DNA from 3 places in the Serratia sp. EC4 genome. Region 1 is predicted to be linked to each of the others. Evidence: riboswitches for the same ligand, from Rfam matches in the RefSeq annotation. Region 1 holds a riboswitch; each other region holds the start of a gene.
The links. A riboswitch is a leader RNA that binds a small molecule or an ion and turns the genes downstream of it on or off. The one in region 1 is predicted to bind thiamine pyrophosphate.
Positions count from the first base shown of each region.

Region 1 (6,130 bases):
GTGCGCCAGCGTCTTGCTGTCCGTCAGATCGTTGATCGCCACCACTTCAAAATCGCTGCGCCCCAGCGCCGCGCGCAGCACGTTGCGCCCGATCCTGCCGAAGCCGTTAATGCCTACTCTCACCATGATGCACTCCTCGTTTTTGGGCTTTGCCTAAAATCTAGCGCCGACCAGAAACGGCGTAAATGACGTTTACCAATCAATTTACGCCAAATTGCGCGCATGAAAGCGCTCGCGGTATTCGCTCGGGGTCAATTGCAGTTTGCGTTCAAACACCCGCCGCAGGTTAAGGCCGTTGCCGAAGCCGGTGGCCAGGGCAATCTGCTCGATGCCTTCCGCGCTCTGTTCGAGGCGCTGCCTGGCGGTATGCAACCGCCCCTCTTCGACGAATTTGGCGGGAGAAATGCCCGTCTCGCGGGTGAACACCCGGGTAAAGTTGCGCGGGCTCATCGCCACGCGCTCGGCCAACCGATCGACGCTGAGATCGTCGGCGAGGTTTTCCAGGATCCAGGATTGCAGGTCACGGATCGGCCCCGGCGATTTGGCCTGGTTGAGCGGATAGCGGCTGAACTGCGCCTGCCCGCCGGGGCGACGCAGAAACATCACCAGATCCTGCGCCACTTCGCGCGCCTGCACGAAGCCGTAATCATCCTCCACCAGCGCCAGCGTCAGATCGAAGCCGGAGCTGACGCCGCCGGAGGTCCAGATCGGCCCGTCCTGCACGTAGATTGGGCCGTTTTCGACCTGCACTCGCGGGAAGCGCGCCTGCAGCGTCTCCGCCAGCCGCCAGTGGGTGGTCGCCCGCCGCCCGTCCAGCAACCCGGCTTCGGCCAGCAGCAGAGCCCCGCCGCAAACCGAAGCGATACGGCGCGCCTGCGGCGCCGCGCGACGCAGCCAATCGGCGACCAGGGCGCCCTCTTCTTCGGTCGCCCCCTTGCCGGCGACGATCACGGTATCGCGCGGCTGGGCCGGATCGAGATCCGCCAGGCGATGATCGGCCAACAGGCTCAGCCCGGACAGGCCGTGCACCACCCGGTGAGATTGCGTGGTGGCGACCGCGATCTGATACAGCGGCGTCTCGGCAGGGCTCAGGCGATTAGCCTGCATCAGGATATCGGCGATGCCCGCCGCTTCGAACAGCATGCCCCCTTCAGGGACGATAATCAGGAATGAGTGCATGGCGATAATATAAATAACAATCAAAACAGGCCAGGCGACCACTGTATAAGAAAAGCCCCGTCGGTTCACCCTGCGGGCATAAAAAAGCCCGCCGCTAATCACCGGCGGGCCAGGAAGGAACGGCCATCAAGCCTGCGGCAGGTGCGCCCCGCCGACGCGCGCCAATTGCGCCAACAGCGCCGTTTGAAACGCCTCATCGTGCACCGCCGCGTGAGGTTCAAGCCGCTGCTGGTGGTGCCAATAGCCGCCGGACGCCAGGGCCTGCGGTTCATCGCTGGTCACCAACCACGCCTGCGTCACATGCCCCAGCGCCAGATCGTCGGGCGCGTCCGCGCCGCCCATTTTGGTCGGCACCCAACCGGGATCGACCGCGCTGCTGATCACGTCAGGCCACAGGCGCGCCACGGCGGCGGCCAGCGCGGTGACGAACAGCTTGCTGTCCGAATAAGAACCGGCAGCGCCGCCAAGCCAATCCACGCCGTTCAGTTCCGCCACGCCGTCAAAATGCATGCTGCTGCTCAGGTAGACGATACGCTTGGGGCGTTCGATCAGGGCCGTCAGCAGGTAGGGCGCCATGACGTTCACCGGCATCACCTGCGGCCCGGTAAACATGCCGGCATTGTGGATCACCGCGTCCGGGCGGCCGAGGCGATTGACCTGCTCGGCAAGCTGCCGGATCTGCTGCACATCGGACAGATCGCCGATCGCCGCCTGCGCGCCCCGATCCAGCAAATCGCGCACCGCGGCCAAACGGCCAGGCTCACGCGCATGCAGGATCACCTGATGCCCTTCGTCCAACAGCGTTTGCGCGGCGGCGCGGCCCAGCCCGTCGACCGAGCCGGTAATGAAAATGCGTGACATGCCACTCCTCCGTTTAGCGCCAGCCGAGCGCCGGCGCGACATGGGTTAAAATCGATTCGATGACGTGCGCGTTGTAATCCACGCCCAGTTGGTTAGGCACGGTCAGCAGCAAGGTATCCGCTTCGGCGATGGCCTCGTCCTGCGCCAGCTGCTCGATCAGCACATCCGGCTCAGCGGCATAGCTGCGGCCGAAGATCGCCCGGGTCTGCGCGTCGATATACCCCAGCTGATCGCCCTCCTTGCCGCCGCCGCCGAAGTAGTTGCGATCCCGCTGATCCACCAGCGCGAAGATGCTGCGGCTCACGGAAACCCGCGGCTCGCGCGCATGGCCCGCCTCTTGCCAGGCGGCGCGATAGGCGCGGATCTGCTTGGCCTGCTGGATGTGGAAGGGCTCGCCGGTCTCGTCGTTCTTGAGCGTCGAGCTTTGCAGATGCATGCCCAGCTTCGCCGCCCAGACAGCGGTGGCGTTCGAACCGGCGCCCCACCAGATGCGATCGCGCAGCCCGGCGGAAAACGGCTCCGGCCGCAGCAGCCCAGGCGGATTCGGGAACATCGGCTGCGGATTGGGTTCGGCGAACCCTTCACCGCGCAGCGCTTCCAGGAACACTTCGGTATGGCGGCGGGCCATGTCCGCGTCGGTCTCGCCGTCGGCCGGGGCATAGCCGAAATAACGCCAGCCGTCGATCACCTGCTCCGGCGAACCACGGCTGATGCCGAGCTGCAGCCGCCCGCCGGCGATCAGATCCGCCGCGCCGGCGTCCTCCACCATGTACAGCGGGTTTTCATAACGCATGTCGATCACGCCGGTGCCGATCTCGATGCGTTGGGTTTTGGCGCCGATGGCGGCCAACAGCGGGAACGGCGATCCCAGCTGGCGCGCGAAGTGGTGCACGCGAAAATAGGCGCCGTCCGCCCCCAGATCTTCGGCGGCGACCGCCAGATCGATGGACTGCAGCAGCGCATCCGCTGCGGAACGGGTGCCGGACTGGGCGGAAGGCGACCAGTGGCCAAACGAGAGAAAACCAATTTTTTTCATCGGGCATCATCCTCAGAGGCAAAACATGGGCCTACAGTGACAAAAACCGCGCGCTCTGCGCCAGCAAAATCGCCCCCGATCGCACTAAACGAACCGATTGCCGCCGCGCCGCCCGGCGATTGTAATCAAAAAACAAATGTCGTATAACAGGCAGCTCCGAGGGGTGTCCTGTTACGGGCTGAGATGGCGCAAGCCGAACCCTTTGAACCTGATCTGGGTCATGCCAGCGAAGGGACGGTTAGGCAACCGCGCGATCACCCGTTGCCTGTTCATACCTCAGCGTGCCCGGATCTCCACTGACTCAAGGAGGTCCCATGTCCATCACTACCCTGTTCGAAAGCGGTCTTTACGGCCGGCTGCGCCGCCATGCCGGCAGCCACTGGCAAGATTACGTCGATCATCCGTTTCTGCAGCAGCTGGCCGCCGGCACCTTGCCTGAACGCGCTTTTCGCCGCTACCTGACCCAGGACTATCTGTTTCTGCTGCACTTCGCCCGCGCCTACGCGCTGCTGGTCAGCAAGCTGCGCACTCTGCCGGAGATGCGCGCCGCCACCGCCTCGCTCAACGGCATCGTCGCCGAACTGCCGCTGCACGTGGCCTACTGCGCCGAATGGGGGCTGAACGAAGCGCAGATCGCCGCCCAGCCGGAAGCGGCGGAAACCATGAACTACACCCGTTACGTGCTGGATATCGGCCATGCCGGCGACGCCCTCGATCTGCTGGCCGGCCTGCTGCCCTGCGTGGCCGGCTATGCCGAAATCGGCCTGCGGCTGCTGCACGATCCCGCCACTCAGATGGAGGGCAATCCTTACGCCTCCTGGATCCGCAACTACGGCGACGAGGGCTATCTGGCCGGCGTGCGCGCCGCCATCGAACTGCTGGAAACCGTTGGTCAGCAGCGCGGCGCACAGGGCCGCTTCACCGAGCTGGCGCAGATTTTCACCACCGCCACCCAGCTGGAGTCGGCATTTTGGCAGATGGGGCTGAACGCCTCATGACCTCCCCGCTTCTCCCGCCCGGCATCCAGGTGCGGGATCTCAGCCTGCGTTTCGGGCAGCAAATCGTCTTCGACCGGCTGAGCTTCGACATCGCCGGCGGCAGCTTCGTCGCCCTGCTCGGCGCCAGCGGCGCCGGCAAAACCAGCCTGCTGAAGATCATCGCCGGCCTGGCGCAGGCCAGCTCTGGCTCGGTGACCGGCAGCGACGGCCTGCCGATCGCCGGGCGCATCGCCTACATGGGGCAAAAAGACCTGCTCTACCCGTGGCTGACCGTTGAAGAGAACGTCGCCCTCGGTTCGCGGCTGCGCGGCGAAGCGCCGGATCGGGCGTGGACGGCGCACCTGCTCGAACGCGTAGGCCTGGCCGCGCATGGCCGCAGCCTGCCCGCCTCGCTGTCCGGCGGCATGCGCCAGCGCGCCGCCATCGCCCGCACGCTCTACGAACGCCAGCCGATCGTGCTGATGGACGAACCTTTTTCCGCGCTGGACGCCATTACCCGCGCCGAGATCCAGAGCCTGGCCGCCGAGCTGCTGGCGCAAAATACCGTGCTGTTGATCACCCACGATCCGATGGAAGCCTGCCGCCTGAGCCACCGGCTGCTGGTGCTGTCTCCCTGGCCGCTGGGCCTCGACGATACTCACCGCATCAGCGGGCTACCGCCGCGCGCGCCGGATGACGCCGACCTGCTGAAAAGCCAGGCCGAGCTGCTGCAGCAACTGGTGAGGGCGGCGCAATGAATATCGCCAAAGAGCGTGGACTCACCCGCCTGCGGCGCGGGCTGACGGTGTTCGTCGGCCTGCTGCTGCTGTGGTGGCTGGCGACGCAAAGCGGCATTCCGGCCTTTCTGCTGCCCACGCCGGGCGCTGTGGCGCAGGCGCTGTGGGACGGGCGCGGCTATCTCGCCTGGCACACGCTGGTCACCGCTTCGGAGATCGTCAGCGGGCTGGTGCTCGGCGTGTTGCTCGGCGCGGCACTGGCGCTGTGCATGATTTTCTCGCCGCGCCTGCAACGCTGGCTGATGCCGCTGGTGCTCACCAGCCAGGCGATACCGGTGTTCGCCCTGGCCCCGCTGCTGGTGCTGTGGTTCGGCTTCGGCATGAGCGCCAAGGTGGCGATGGCGGTGCTGGTGATCTTCTTTCCGGTGGTGTCGGCCTTTTTTGACGGGCTGCGCCGGGTCAACAACGACTATCTCGATCTGGCGCGCACGATGCGCGCTTCGCGCTGGGCGCAGCTGCGGCACGTGCGGCTGATGGCGGCGCTGCCGGCCTTCGGCTCCGGCCTGCGCATGGCCGCCGCGGTCGCGCCGATCGGCGCCATCATCGGCGAATGGGTCGGCTCGGCCGAAGGGCTGGGCTACGTGATGCTGAACGCCAACGCGCGCATGCAGACCGACGTCTGCTTCGCCGCGCTGTTTATTTTGGTGCTGATGACCGTGCTGCTGTGGGCCGCGGTGGATGCGCTGCTGCGGCGCCTGATCGCCTGGGCGCCGGAAAACGACTGATGATTGCAACCATAACCAGGGATAAAGGAACGACCATGATCAAACAAACCGTTTGCGGGCTGCTGCTGGGCGCCGCCCTCACCGGCCAGGCAGGCGCGGCCGACAAGCTGACGCTGGTGCTCGACTGGTACATCAACCCGGATCACGCGCCGATTATGGTGGCCGAGCAGATCGGCGCCTTCAAGGCCGCAGGGCTGGACGTCAAGATCGTGCCGCCGTCCGATCCGGCGCTGCCGCCGCGGCTGGTGGCCGCCAAACAGGCCGACCTCGCCATCACCTATCAACCGCAGTTGCACTTCTTCGCCGATCAGGGTCTGCCGTTGATGCGCATCGGCACGCTGATCAACACGCCGCTGAATACGGTGATCGCGCTGGATAAAAACATCACCTCGCCGGCGGATCTCAAGGGCAAAACGGTAGGTTACTCGGTCAGCGGCATCGAACAGGCGACGCTGGCCACCATGGTCGAACACGAGCGCCTCAAGCCGCAGGACATCAAGCTTATCAACGTCAACTTCCAGCTGACCAGCGCCCTGCTGGCAGGCCAGGTCGATG
Region 1 is NZ_JBNIDE010000001.1:920,928-927,057, forward strand. It holds gene gap (type I glyceraldehyde-3-phosphate dehydrogenase) at 1-126, opposite strand, end outside; gene ACP39K_RS04345 (GlxA family transcriptional regulator) at 205-1,179, opposite strand; gene ACP39K_RS04350 (SDR family NAD(P)-dependent oxidoreductase) at 1,306-2,040, opposite strand; gene ACP39K_RS04355 (LLM class flavin-dependent oxidoreductase) at 2,054-3,076, opposite strand; TPP riboswitch at 3,226-3,328, shown strand; gene ACP39K_RS04360 (TenA family protein) at 3,391-4,074, shown strand; gene ACP39K_RS04365 (ABC transporter ATP-binding protein) at 4,071-4,811, shown strand; gene ACP39K_RS04370 (ABC transporter permease) at 4,808-5,575, shown strand; gene ACP39K_RS04375 (ABC transporter substrate-binding protein) at 5,611-6,130, shown strand, end outside.

Region 2 (6,130 bases), on a different contig from region 1:
GCCCCAGCGCGATGTAGGACGGTTTCACCGCCAGCGCGCGCGCCAGTTCGGCGTCGTCATGGGTGGACACGCCGAGCCGCAACCCGGCGCGGTGAATGGCAGCCAGATCGGTGGTATCAAGATCTTCCTGGCCCAGATGCACGCCGTAGGCGCCGTGCTTGATCGCCAGCCGCCAGTAGTCGTTAATGAACAGCCGCGCCTGATAACGCTGGCCCAGCGCGATGGCGGCGGCGATATCCTCTTCGACCTGCTCGTCAGGCAAATCCTTGATGCGCAGCTGGATGGTGGTGACGCCGGCCTCAAGCAGGCGAGCGATCCATTCCACGCTGTCGACGACCGGGTAGAGCCCCAGTTTGTAGGGCGTCGCCGGGAAGGGGGTCGTGATATCAGTCATTGCTTGTCTCCTCTTGCAGCGTGCCGGCGCTGTGATACAGCTCGCTGCCGCGGGCGCGGAACTCGGCGGACATTTTCTCCATGCCGGTCAGTTGCACTTCGATCGGCTTGGCGACCTCCTGGGCGGCGGCGTAGTCGCGCACCTCCTGCGAAATCTTCATCGAGCAGAATTTCGGCCCGCACATCGAGCAGAAGTGGGCGACCTTGCCGGATTCCTGCGGCAGGGTTTCGTCGTGATAGGCGCGCGCGGTGGCCGGATCGAGCGCCAGATTGAACTGATCTTCCCAGCGGAATTCGAAACGCGCCTTGGACATGGCGTTATCGCGGATCTGCGCGCCCGGATGGCCTTTGGCCAGATCGGCGGCGTGAGCGGCGATCTTGTAGGTGATCAGGCCCTGTTTGACGTCTTCTTTGTTCGGCAGGCCGAGGTGCTCTTTCGGCGTGACGTAACACAGCATGGCGCAGCCGAACCAGCCGATCATCGCCGCGCCGATGCCGGAAGTGAAATGGTCATAGCCCGGGGCGATATCGGTGGTCAGCGGGCCGAGGGTGTAGAACGGCGCTTCGTGGCAATGTTCCAGCTCTTCGGTCATGTTGCGGCGGATCATCTGCATCGGCACGTGGCCCGGGCCTTCGATCATCACCTGCACGTCGTATTCCCAGGCGATTTTGGTCAGCTCGCCCAGCGTATGCAGCTCTGCGAACTGGGCCTCGTCGTTGGCGTCCTGAATCGAGCCGGGGCGCAGGCCGTCGCCGAGCGACAGCGAAACGTCGTAGGCGGCGCAGATCTCGCAGATTTCGCGGAAGTGCTGATAGAGGAAGTTTTCCTGATGGTGCGACAGACACCATTTGGCCATGATCGAGCCGCCGCGCGACACGATGCCGGTCAGGCGTTTGGCGGTCATCGGCACGTAGCGCAGCAGCACGCCGGCGTGGATGGTGAAATAATCGACCCCTTGTTCAGCCTGTTCCAGCAGCGTATCGCGGAACATCTCCCAGGTGAGGTTTTCTGCCACGCCGTTGACCTTCTCCAGTGCCTGGTAGATCGGCACGGTGCCGATGGGCACCGGGCTGTTGCGCAGGATCCACTCGCGGGTTTCGTGAATATAGCGGCCGGTGGAGAGATCCATCACGGTGTCCGCGCCCCAGCGGGTGGCCCACACCAGCTTCTCCACCTCTTCTTCGATCGACGAGGTGACCGCCGAGTTGCCGATATTGGCGTTCACCTTCACCAGGAAATTGCGGCCGATGATCATCGGCTCCGCCTCCGGATGGTTGATGTTGGCGGGAATGATGGCGCGGCCGGCGGCCACTTCCTGGCGCACGAACTCCGGCGTGATGTTGTCCGGCAGGTTGGCGCCCCAGCTTTGGCCCGGATGCTGGTGGCGCAGCACCTCGCCGCGAATGCGCTCGCGCCCCATGTTTTCACGGATGGCGATAAACTCCATCTCTGGGGTGACGATGCCGGCGCGGGCATAGTGCAGCTGGGTCACACGCTTGCCCGGCAGCGCTTTGCGCGGCAGCGGCAGATGCTCGAAGCGCAGGTGATCCAGCCCCTCGTCCGCCAGCCGCTGCTGGGTGAAGCCGGAGCTGGCGCCGCTCAGGGTCGCAGTATCGCCGCGCGCGTCGATCCAGCCGGCACGCAGTTTGGCCAGGCCGGCGTGCACATCGAGCTTGGCCTGCGGATCGCCGTAGGGGCCGGCGGTGTCATATACCGGGATCGCCTCGTTGGGTTCATACTGCGGGCTATCTTTGCTGCCGCCGACCAGGGTCGGACTGAGCTGAATTTCGCGCATCGGCACCTGGATATCGCGGCGCGAGCCCTGCAGGTAGATGCGGCGTGAGTTTGGGAAAGCCATGCCTTGCAGCGTGTCGATAAACTGCTGGGCGGCTTCGCGTTGCGCTTTACGGGCGCGCGGTGGATTAACGTTAGACATAGCAAGTTCCTACCAGTGTGTTGGGTTGGGAAAGTTGCTTGTCTGGAGCTCGGAGGGAGTAATGATGGTGGCCGATAAGGCAGGGCGCCCGCAAGGGGAAGGCCGTGCCTATGGCGATAGATTACTCTTGTTCCCTTCGCGGGTATTAACCCGATCAGGTTCCGCGGATCCCGAATTAACGGTCTCAGCCTGGCTGATTCGATGAACAAATCAGGCGCTAGGCACTCCGACAAGATGCCCCCCAGTATAGGAGGGATAAGAAAAAAAACTATAAAATTTTAACGCGCCGGATCCAGTGTCTGGTCCGGCAGCGGTTGCTGCGCGGCTTCCGCTTCCAGTTGGATCAGCTTATCTTCCAGCGCAAAGCGCGCCGCCAGCGTTTCGCCGATATCCGACAAGGCCTGGTGGAATTCCAGACAAACTTCCTGATCGATATCCACTTCGGTATAGCGATCGTGGAACGCCATGATCTGTTCGGTATTGGCCCACAGCTTGGGGTAGATGTTCACCGCCAGCGACATTTTCGGACTGGCTGCGCCTTCCACTTGTTTGATAATTCTGTCATAGATATGAAAATGCCCTGCGGAGAGGTAATCCACCAGGTTGTGGCAAAAGTTCTCCAGCGCTTTTTCATTCAGCGGCGTATGCTTTTCTTTATTCGGTTTGAGGCCTACCAGCGTGCAGTAGGCGACCAGCAACTGCTTGCGGGCCTGAAGCCATTGATCAACTAATTCATTACTACCGCCAACGCGCTGAGTCAGCCTTTCCAAACGGTTGAGCATGTTTGACTCCGTGTAAGTAACAAAAGTAACCGGTAAGTTATTAAAATGTAACAAAGCCGATTTGTAGAGTGCCAGTGAAGCTGAGGTTGTGCAACAACGATATGGAACTTGCATTAACGGGCAATGAAAACGGCTGGTGGATCGTCAGCCATGAAAGCAAACTTTGGTTACCGAACGGTGAATTGCCGTCGGGGACTGCCGCCGCCCTCGGGCTGCAGGGCCATATGGCGCGCGTCATCGGTGAGTGGGAGGGCGCGCCGGTCTGGCTGGTGCGCCAGGCGATGCCGCGGGAGATGGGGTCGGTACGTCAGCTGTTGGATCAGGATCGCGGTCTGTTCCAGCTGGCCGGGCGCGGCGTGCAGCTGGCGGACTTCTACCGCTCCCATCGCTATTGCGGCTACTGCGGCCATGAGATGCACCTCAGCCGCACCGAAAGCGCCTGCCTGTGCGGCCATTGCAAAGAACGCTACTACCCGCAGATCGCGCCCTGCGTGATCGTCGCCATTCGGCGCGAGGATCAGATCCTGCTGGCGCAGCACGTGCGCCATCGCGGCGGCATTCACACGGTGCTGGCCGGCTTCGTCGAAGTGGGCGAAACGCTGGAGCAAGCGGTGGCGCGCGAAGTGATGGAAGAGAGCAATATTGAAATCAAGAACCTGCGCTACGTCACGTCACAACCCTGGCCGTTTCCGCACTCGCTGATGATGGCCTTTATGGCCGATTACCACCAGGGTGAGATTCGTCACGATCCCAAGGAGCTGCTCAATGCCGGCTGGTATCGTTACGACCAACTGCCGCTGTTGCCGCCGCCCGGCACCGTGGCGCGCCGGTTGATTGAGGACACCGTGGCGCTGTGCCGGGCAGAATAATGTACAATGGCCGGCAGATTATTAAGGGAGCCCCATAAATGACTGAGTTGAAGAACGATCGTTACCTGCGCGCGCTGTTGCGCCAGCCGGTGGATGTGACCCCCGTATGGATGATGCGCCAGGCCGGTCGTTATTTACCGGAGTACAAGGCGACTCGCGCCCAGGCCGGTGATTTCATGTCGCTGTGCAAGAACGCGGAGCTGGCCTGTGAGGTTACGCTGCAGCCGCTGCGCCGCTATGCGCTGGACGCCGCCATCCTGTTCTCCGATATTCTCACCATTCCCGACGCCATGGGGCTCGGCCTGTACTTTGAAGCCGGCGAAGGCCCGCGTTTCAGCTCCCCCGTCACCTGCCGCGCCGACGTCGACAAACTGCCGGTGTTCGATCCGGAAGTGGAGCTGGGCTATGTGATGAACGCGGTGCGCACCATTCGCCGCGAGCTGAAGGGCGAAGTGCCGCTGATCGGCTTCTCCGGCAGCCCGTGGACGCTGGCTACCTATATGGTTGAGGGCGGCAGCAGCAAGGCCTTCACCAAGCTGAAGAAGATGATGTATGCCGAACCGGCCACGCTGCACCTGTTGCTGGACAAGCTGGCGGACAGCGTGATCCTGTATCTCAATGCCCAGATCAAGGCCGGCGCGCAGTCGGTGATGGTGTTCGACACCTGGGGCGGCGTGCTGACCGGGCGCGATTACCGCGAGTTCTCGTTGCACTACATGCACAAGATCGTCGATGGCCTGCTGCGTGAAAATGACGGCCGCCGCGTGCCGGTGACGCTGTTTACCAAAGGCGGTGGGCAGTGGTTGGAGGCGATGGCCGCCACCGGCTGCGATGCGCTGGGGCTGGACTGGACCACCGATATCGCCGACGCGCGTCGGCGCGTGGGCGACAAAGTGGCGCTGCAGGGCAATATGGATCCGTCGATGCTTTATGCTTCTCCGGCGCGCATCGCGGACGAAGTGGAGACCATTCTGGCCGGTTTCGGCCACGGCAACGGTCATGTGTTCAACCTGGGCCACGGCATCCATCAGGATGTGCCACCGGAGCACGCCGGGGCCTTCGTCGAGGCGGTACACGCGCAGTCGGCGAAATACCACCGTTAAGGATCCGATGTGACCGATATGGCGGCTCTGCGCGCCGAACAGCTGCGGCGCGCCGCTGAAGTCATTCGCTACGACGATCTGCCGGCCGAACTGCCGGCGTTCATCGCCGGCGCCGATGTGGGCTTCGAGCAAGAGGGCGCGGTGACGCGCGCCGCCATCGCCATCCTGCGCTATCCGTCGCTGGAGCTGGTGGAGTATCAGGTGGCGCGCATCGCTACCGTCATGCCTTATATCCCGGGTTTCCTGTCGTTTCGCGAATACCCGGCGCTGCTGGCCGCCTGGGCGCAGCTGCGGCAAAAACCGGGGCTGATCTTCGTTGATGGCCACGGCGTTTCACATCCGCGGCGCCTTGGCGTCGCCAGCCATTTCGGCCTGCTGGTCGATGTGCCGACCATCGGCGTGGCCAAGAAGCGCCTGTGCGGCAAATTCGCGCCGCTGGACGCCGCCGTCGGCGCGCTGGCGCCGTTGGAAGATAAGGGTGAACAGCTGGGTTGGGTATGGCGCAGCAAGGCGCGTTGCAACCCGCTGTTCATCTCTACCGGTCACCGCGTGGGCGCCGACAGCGCGCTGGCGTGGGTGCAGCGCTGCATGGCGGGCTACCGTTTGCCGGAGCCGACCCGTTGGGCCGACGCCATTGCTTCGCGCCGTCCGGCGTTTCAGCGGTGGTTGCAGCAGCATCCGGAGGTGTCGCCATGAGCGATTTCGGGTACACTGCGCCGCAGATAACGCGTAAGAGAGTAAAGCATGCTACGTAACCCGATTCATTTACGTCTGGAACGGCTCGAGGGCTGGCAACATTTGACCTTTATGGCCAGTTTGTGCGAGCGTATGTACCCGAATTACCAGATGTTCTGCAAACAGACCGAGTTCGGCGATCCGGCGGTTTATCGCCGCATTCTGGATTTGGTGTGGGAAACGCTGGTGGTGAAGGACGCCAAGGTCAACTTCGACAGCCAGCTCGAGAAGTTGGAAGAGGCGATTCCGTCGGCGGAAGATTACGATCTTTACGGCGTTTACCCGGCAATTGATGCCTGTATCGCATTAGG
Region 2 is NZ_JBNIDE010000016.1:19,403-25,532, forward strand. It holds gene thiE (thiamine phosphate synthase) at 1-394, opposite strand, end outside; gene thiC (phosphomethylpyrimidine synthase ThiC) at 387-2,330, opposite strand; TPP riboswitch at 2,445-2,569, opposite strand; gene ACP39K_RS23860 (Rsd/AlgQ family anti-sigma factor) at 2,609-3,112, opposite strand; gene nudC (NAD(+) diphosphatase) at 3,214-3,981, shown strand; gene hemE (uroporphyrinogen decarboxylase) at 4,020-5,084, shown strand; gene nfi (deoxyribonuclease V) at 5,094-5,780, shown strand; gene ACP39K_RS23880 (YjaG family protein) at 5,829-6,130, shown strand, end outside.
Region 2: another riboswitch for thiamine pyrophosphate. It lies ahead of thiC (phosphomethylpyrimidine synthase ThiC); the one in region 1 lies ahead of ACP39K_RS04360 (TenA family protein).

Region 3 (6,130 bases), on a different contig from region 1:
AACGCGCTGGTGGAACTGGACAACGATCAGACCATCCTGATGCCCGGCGGCACCTACCGCAAAAAATCGGCCTCGTTCCACGGCAGCCTGGCCGAATCGGCGTTTCAGCAATTCAGCTTCGACAAGCTGTTTATCGGCGCGGACGGCGTCGATCTCAACGCAGGCGTCACCACCTTCAACGAAGTGCACAACGTCAGCAAAGCGATGTGCGAAGCCGCCGGCCGCATTATTTTGTTGGTGGACTCCTCGAAATTCGGCCGCAAGAGCCCGAACGTGGTGTGCGAACTCAGCGCCGTCGACACGCTGATCACCGACCGAGACATCAACCCCGATTACCTCGCCGCCCTGCAGGCGAAAGGCATCAATATCATTCTGGTAGGAGACCCCGATGAGTAACGCCAACGCCCTGCTCGCCTTCGCCCGCGAAACGCTGGAGATCGAGTTGACCGAAGCGCAGCGCCTGCTGGCGCGCCTGGATGACAATTTCGTCTGCGCCTGCGAGCTGCTGCTGAACTGCCGCGGCAAAGCGGTGATTTCCGGCATCGGCAAGTCCGGCCATATCGGCAAGAAGATCGCCGCGTCGCTGGCCAGCACCGGCACGCCGTCATTCTTCGTGCATCCGGCGGAGGCGCTGCACGGCGATCTCGGCATGATCGGCGCCGACGACGTGGTGGTGTTCATTTCCTACTCCGGCCGCGCCAAAGAGCTGGATCTGATCCTGCCGCTGCTGGCGGAGAACGGCATTCCGGTGATCGCCGTTACCGGCGGCAAAGAGTCGCCGCTGGCGCAGGCCGCGGCCTGCGTGCTGGATATCGGCGTCGAGCGCGAAGCCTGCCCGATGGGGCTGGCGCCCACCTCCAGCGCGGTCAACACCCTGATGATGGGCGACGCCCTGGCGATGGCGCTGATGCGCCAGCGCGGTTTCAACGCGGAAGACTTCGCCCGATCGCACCCGGGCGGCAGCCTGGGCGCGCGTCTGCTGAACCGCGTGCATCACCTGATGCGCACCGGCGATCGCCTGCCGCGCGTGAGCGAAAGCGCCAACGTGATGGAGGCGATGCTGGAACTGAGCCGCACCGGGCTGGGGTTGGTAGCGGTCTGCGACGCGCAGCAGCGGGTGGTGGGCGTATTTACCGACGGCGACCTGCGCCGCTGGCTGGTGAAGGGCAACAGCCTGCAGGATCCGCTCAGCCCGGCGATCACCCGCCCCGGCTATCGGCTGCCAGAGCAGTGGCGCGCCGGGGAGGCGCTGGAAGCGCTGCACGAACAACACATCAGCGCGGCTCCGGTGGTCGATATGGACGGCGTGCTGGTGGGGGCGCTCAACCTGCACGATCTGCATCAGGCCGGCATCGGCTGATCAACGCCGGGGGGCGCCATCACCAGCGCCCCCCGGTCAGATCATTTCCAATCGGGATTGTTCTCGAACTGCTGCTTCAGCAGCGCTTTCATGTCGTCATTCGGCTTGCCGAGCCACTGGTACTTGGCATACTTCTTCGGATGATCGACGGCTTCCGGCCGATCTTCCACTTCCACCCGCACGCCCCAGGCCTGGGATTTGTCCGCGCTGAACGCCACGATCAAAAAGTTATTGCCGCAGTCGTGGGGCTTGCACAGGTTGCCGACCAGATACTCTTTGCCCTTCCAGTTCAGATTCTGCGCCGGCGTAGAGGTGCCGACGCCCTTGCGCGCCCAGCCCGGCATCCGCGCCTGGCCTTTGACCATGTTTTGCCAGCTGGCCTGATACCCCGGCTGCTGAATCAAATCCGATGTGGTGACGATTTGTTGGGCAAAGCTGCCCGCGCTGAAGCTGAGCAGTGCGCCAAAGAGGGCGCAACGCAGCGCCTGGTGTCCCGTCATAGTCCTTCTCCCTAGGTTAAATCAGGTTTCGCCCATAAAACCGGGCCTGAACTAGTCAGACCACGGTTGCGGCAAAAAGTTGACTCACCACCAGGCGTGAAAATGATGCACCGGCCCGATGCCGTGCCCCACTTCCAGCGTATCCGCCTGTTGCAGCGCTTGTTGCAGGTAGCCCTTGGCGGCGGCCACCGTGGCCGCCCAGTCGGCATGGCGCGGACGCAGCGCCGCCAGCGCGGCCGAGAGCGTGCAACCGGTGCCGTGGGTATGGCGGGTGGCGACGCGCGGCGCGGTAAAGCGCTGCTCGCCTTCGGCGGTAAACAGCCAGTCCGGGCTCTCGCTTTCGCTCAGGTGGCCGCCCTTCATCAGCACCGCTCGGCAGCCCATCGCCAGCAGCGCCCGCCCCTGCTCGCGCATCTGCGCTTCATCTTCCGCCGGCGCGCACGCCAGCAGCGCCGCCGCTTCCGGCAGGTTCGGCGTAATGATCGACACCAGCGGCAACAGCTCGCGTCGAATCGACGCCACCGCCTCCGGGGCCAGCAACGGATCGCCGCTTTTCGCCAGCATCACGGTGTCCAGCACCACGAATTCCGGCCGGTAATGGCGCAGCCGTTCGGCCACCGCCTGCACGATATCGGCGTTGGCCAGCATGCCGATCTTGACGCTGTCGATGCGCACGTCGCTGAACACCGAGTCCAGCTGCGCGGCGACAAACGCCGGATCGATGTAATACACCGACTGCACGCCGCGGGTATTCTGCGCCACCAGCGCGGTGATCACCGAGGTGCCGTAGGCGCCAAGCGCCGAGAAGGCCTTCAGATCGGCCTGAATGCCGGCACCGCCGCTGGGATCGGTGCCGGCGATGGTCAGCGCGTTAATGCGTTTCATCACAGATCCTCCCCGCGCAGCTGATACAGGGCGTCGAGGAACGCCGGCGTAAAACTGCCCGGCCCGGCGGCCTGCCTGGCCGCGAGGCCGCCGCAGTGGGACATCACCCGGCAGGCGGCCGCCACATTGTCCAGGCGATCGCCCGGCAGGGCGCAAAACGCCGCCGCCACCGCCGACAGCGCGCAGCCGGTGCCCACCACCCGCGTCATCAGCGAGGAGCCGCCTTCGATCGCCCAATCGCGTTGGCCGTCGGTGACGTAATCCACCGCGCCGGTGACCGCTACTACCGCACCGCTGCGCTGCGCCAGCTCACGCGCGGCGGGCAATGCCGCCAAGGAATCGTCGCCGCTGTCCACGCCGCGGCCGCTGGCCAGCAACCCGCTGAGCGCCATGATTTCCGAGGCGTTGCCGCGTATCGCCGCCGGTTTCTCGTCCAGCAGCTGTTTGGCGAAGGCGGTGCGGTAGGAGAGCGCGCCAACCGCCACCGGATCCAGCGTCCAGGGCTTGCCGGCCTGATTGGCGGCGGCCACCGCCGCGCGCATCGATTCGGCGCGCAGCGCGTTGAGGGTGCCGACGTTGATCAGCAGGCCGTCGGCCAGCGCGCTGAACTGCGCCGCCTCTTGCGGCTCCACCACCATCGCCGGGGAGGCGCCGAGCGCCAGCAGCACGTTGGCGGTCAGCGATTGCACCACTTCGTTGGTCAGGCAGTGGATCAGCGGAGGCCGCTGTTGGAATTGAGTCAGGCAGGCCGCGGCGCGAGCGCCGGGTAGTGCATCAGGTCGAGCGATCATATTCCTCCCAACCGGCGTTCAAGAAGGCGGCGCCGGTTGGGCGGCCGTGACTTCCCTACGCTGGCATTATCCAGATCAGGTAATACGGGTATTTCTCAGCCTTCACGCAGAAGGGCACCCCGAGTCATGAAAATCAATAGGTTGTGATCAACGTTGCGTTAATCCCTGAGCGGGATCATGCCAGCGGCGGCGCGGACAAACAAGCGAATAAATTCGCTCGCGCCTAAGCGATGTTGCCCTCTTTTCCCGCCAGATACAGGCTCAGCACGCCGGGCAGCTCCGCCAACGTAAACGCCACGCTCTGCGGCGCCGTTTTGAAGATGTGATGCAAGGTGCCGGCCACCAGGCTTTGCAACAGCCGGGTTTGCTGCAGGATCTCCGTCTCGGCGGTCTCGGGGCGACGCAGCTGCAGCACTCGGGCGATCAGCGCCAGGAAGCTGGACTTTTCGTCCGGCAGGTTCATTTCCCGCATCACCGGCAGGTAGTCGGCGTGCTCGCGCAGGTATTGCGCATAGGGTGAAAACAGCCGCTGGATCACCGCTTCAGCGGAGAGGTGCCGCCACTCGTCGTCGCTGGCCAGCGCCATGTCGCGCACCAGCGCCTCGATCGATTCGGTATGCCGATCCGCCAGCGCCTTGATCACCGCGTGGCGATCGGGGAAAAAGTGATACATCGAGCCGATGGAGGTTTTGGCGTGTTTGGCCAGCCGCTGCATGCTGAGCGCCGCCAGGCCATCCTGCGCCACGATCGCCGCCGCTGAATCCAGAATGGTTTGTACGCGTTGCCGCCCTCTTTCCTGCTGCGGCTCTCGCCCGGTGATGTGTTCGTCGATTTGCATATTCGTTTCTGCCCGCTGTCATCAACGCATTATACCCATTTGCCGCCGCGAAGGCAGGGTGACACAAAAAACTAGATTAACCCCTCTAGTTTAGAGTAGAGTATTTATTCTAGTTTCCCCTTGCGCAAGCATGGGGGTGACAAACAGTGACCTCACTCACTGAAAAAGAGTCATTTCATTCGGCCCGTCGACCAAGCCAATCGCCAGAGAACGCCCTATGCCCGACAAAAAACTGCTTATCACCTGCCTGACCGCGCTGTTGCTCACCGGGTGCTCGCCGGCACCGTCCATGGTGGTGTTCGGCGCTTCGTTCCCCGACTGGCTGTTTTGCCTGTGCGGCGGCGTGGCGGGCATGGTGGCGATCCACCTGCTGCTGCGCACCCCGGAAAAACGCGCCTGGCTGGCGCCGCAGCTGCTGACGTATCCGGCGCTGACCGCGCTGATCGCCATGCTGACCTGGTTACTGGTTTTCCCCCACTGAGACTGACGCCATGACCCAACCACAAACCTCCAACAAGCGCAGACTGCTGGTGCTTACCATCCTGGCGTTGACGCTCATCGTGGCCGCCGTCGTCGTCTGGCGGGTGGAAAACGCCCCCACTACCGACGATGCCTACGCCTATGCCGACACCATCGACGTAGTGCCGGAGGTGAACGGCCGCATCATCGAGATGCCGATCCGCGACAACCAGGAAGTGCGGCAAGGCGATCTGCTGTTCCGCATCGATCCGCGCCCTTACCAGGACGCGCTGGCGGCCAGCGAAGCGCGCCTGATCACGCTGAATGAACAGATCAAGCTGACGCAGCGTTCGGTCAACGCGCAGCAGTACAATGCCGAATCGATGAACGCCATCGTCAAACGCTCGCAGGCGCTGGTGGCGCAGGCGACCGACACCCTCAACCGCCGGCAGAAGCTGCTCGGCAAGAACTACGTTTCGGCGGAAGAAGTGGAAACCGCCCGCACCTCCCAGCGCTCGGCGCAGGCGGAACTGCAGGCCGCATTGCTGCAGGCGAAACAGGCGGAAGCCGCCGTCAGCGGCGTCGAAGCCCTGGTCGCGCAGCGTGCCGAAGTGCAGGCCGACATCGCCATCGCCAAACTGAACCTGGAGTTCACCGAGGTGAGAGCGCCGTTCGACGGCCGCATCGCCTCCCTGAAAACCACCGTAGGCCAATATGCCTCCAGCGCCAAACCGGTGTTCACGCTGATCGACACCCGCCACTGGTACGTGGTCGCCAACTTCCGCGAAACCGACCTGAAGGGCGTGCATCCCGGCGTGCCGGCCACGCTGTATTTAATGAGCGACGCCGGCCAGACCTTCAGTGGCAAGGTGGAATCGATCAGCTACGGCGTGCAGCCCGACGACGGCGGCACAGTGCTGGGCGGGCTGCCCAACGTGTCGCGCAACATCAACTGGGTGCACGTTTCGCAGCGCTTCCCGGTCAAGATCGCGGTAGAAGCCCCCAACCCGGCGCTGTTCCGCGTGGGCGCTTCGGCGGTGGCCAAGCTGAACCTGCGCCATGAAGAATAAAACGATGTCTCACGGCTGGCTGTCCCAGTTGATCGACGAGCTGCGCCCTTCGGACAGCCGCATCAACCTGGTGATCCGCGCCCTGCTCTCCAGCGCGATCGCCATCGTGATCTCGCAGACGCTGCAGGTGCCGTGGCTGGCGCTGTCGCTGATCGCTGTCTTCTTTATCACGCAGTCCAATATCGTGATCACCCGCGCAATCGGCATCCTGTTTTTCGTCAGCTCCA
Region 3 is NZ_JBNIDE010000009.1:94,213-100,342, forward strand. It holds gene srlR (glucitol operon DNA-binding transcriptional repressor SrlR) at 1-396, shown strand, start outside; gene gutQ (arabinose-5-phosphate isomerase GutQ) at 389-1,360, shown strand; gene ACP39K_RS20520 (inhibitor of vertebrate lysozyme family protein) at 1,402-1,860, opposite strand; gene thiD (bifunctional hydroxymethylpyrimidine kinase/phosphomethylpyrimidine kinase) at 1,945-2,745, opposite strand; gene thiM (hydroxyethylthiazole kinase) at 2,745-3,536, opposite strand; TPP riboswitch at 3,572-3,668, opposite strand; gene ACP39K_RS20535 (TetR/AcrR family transcriptional regulator) at 3,760-4,374, opposite strand; gene ACP39K_RS20540 (YtcA family lipoprotein) at 4,592-4,855, shown strand; gene mdtN (multidrug transporter subunit MdtN) at 4,866-5,903, shown strand; gene ACP39K_RS20550 (FUSC family protein) at 5,908-6,130, shown strand, end outside.
Region 3: another riboswitch for thiamine pyrophosphate. It lies ahead of thiM (hydroxyethylthiazole kinase); the one in region 1 lies ahead of ACP39K_RS04360 (TenA family protein).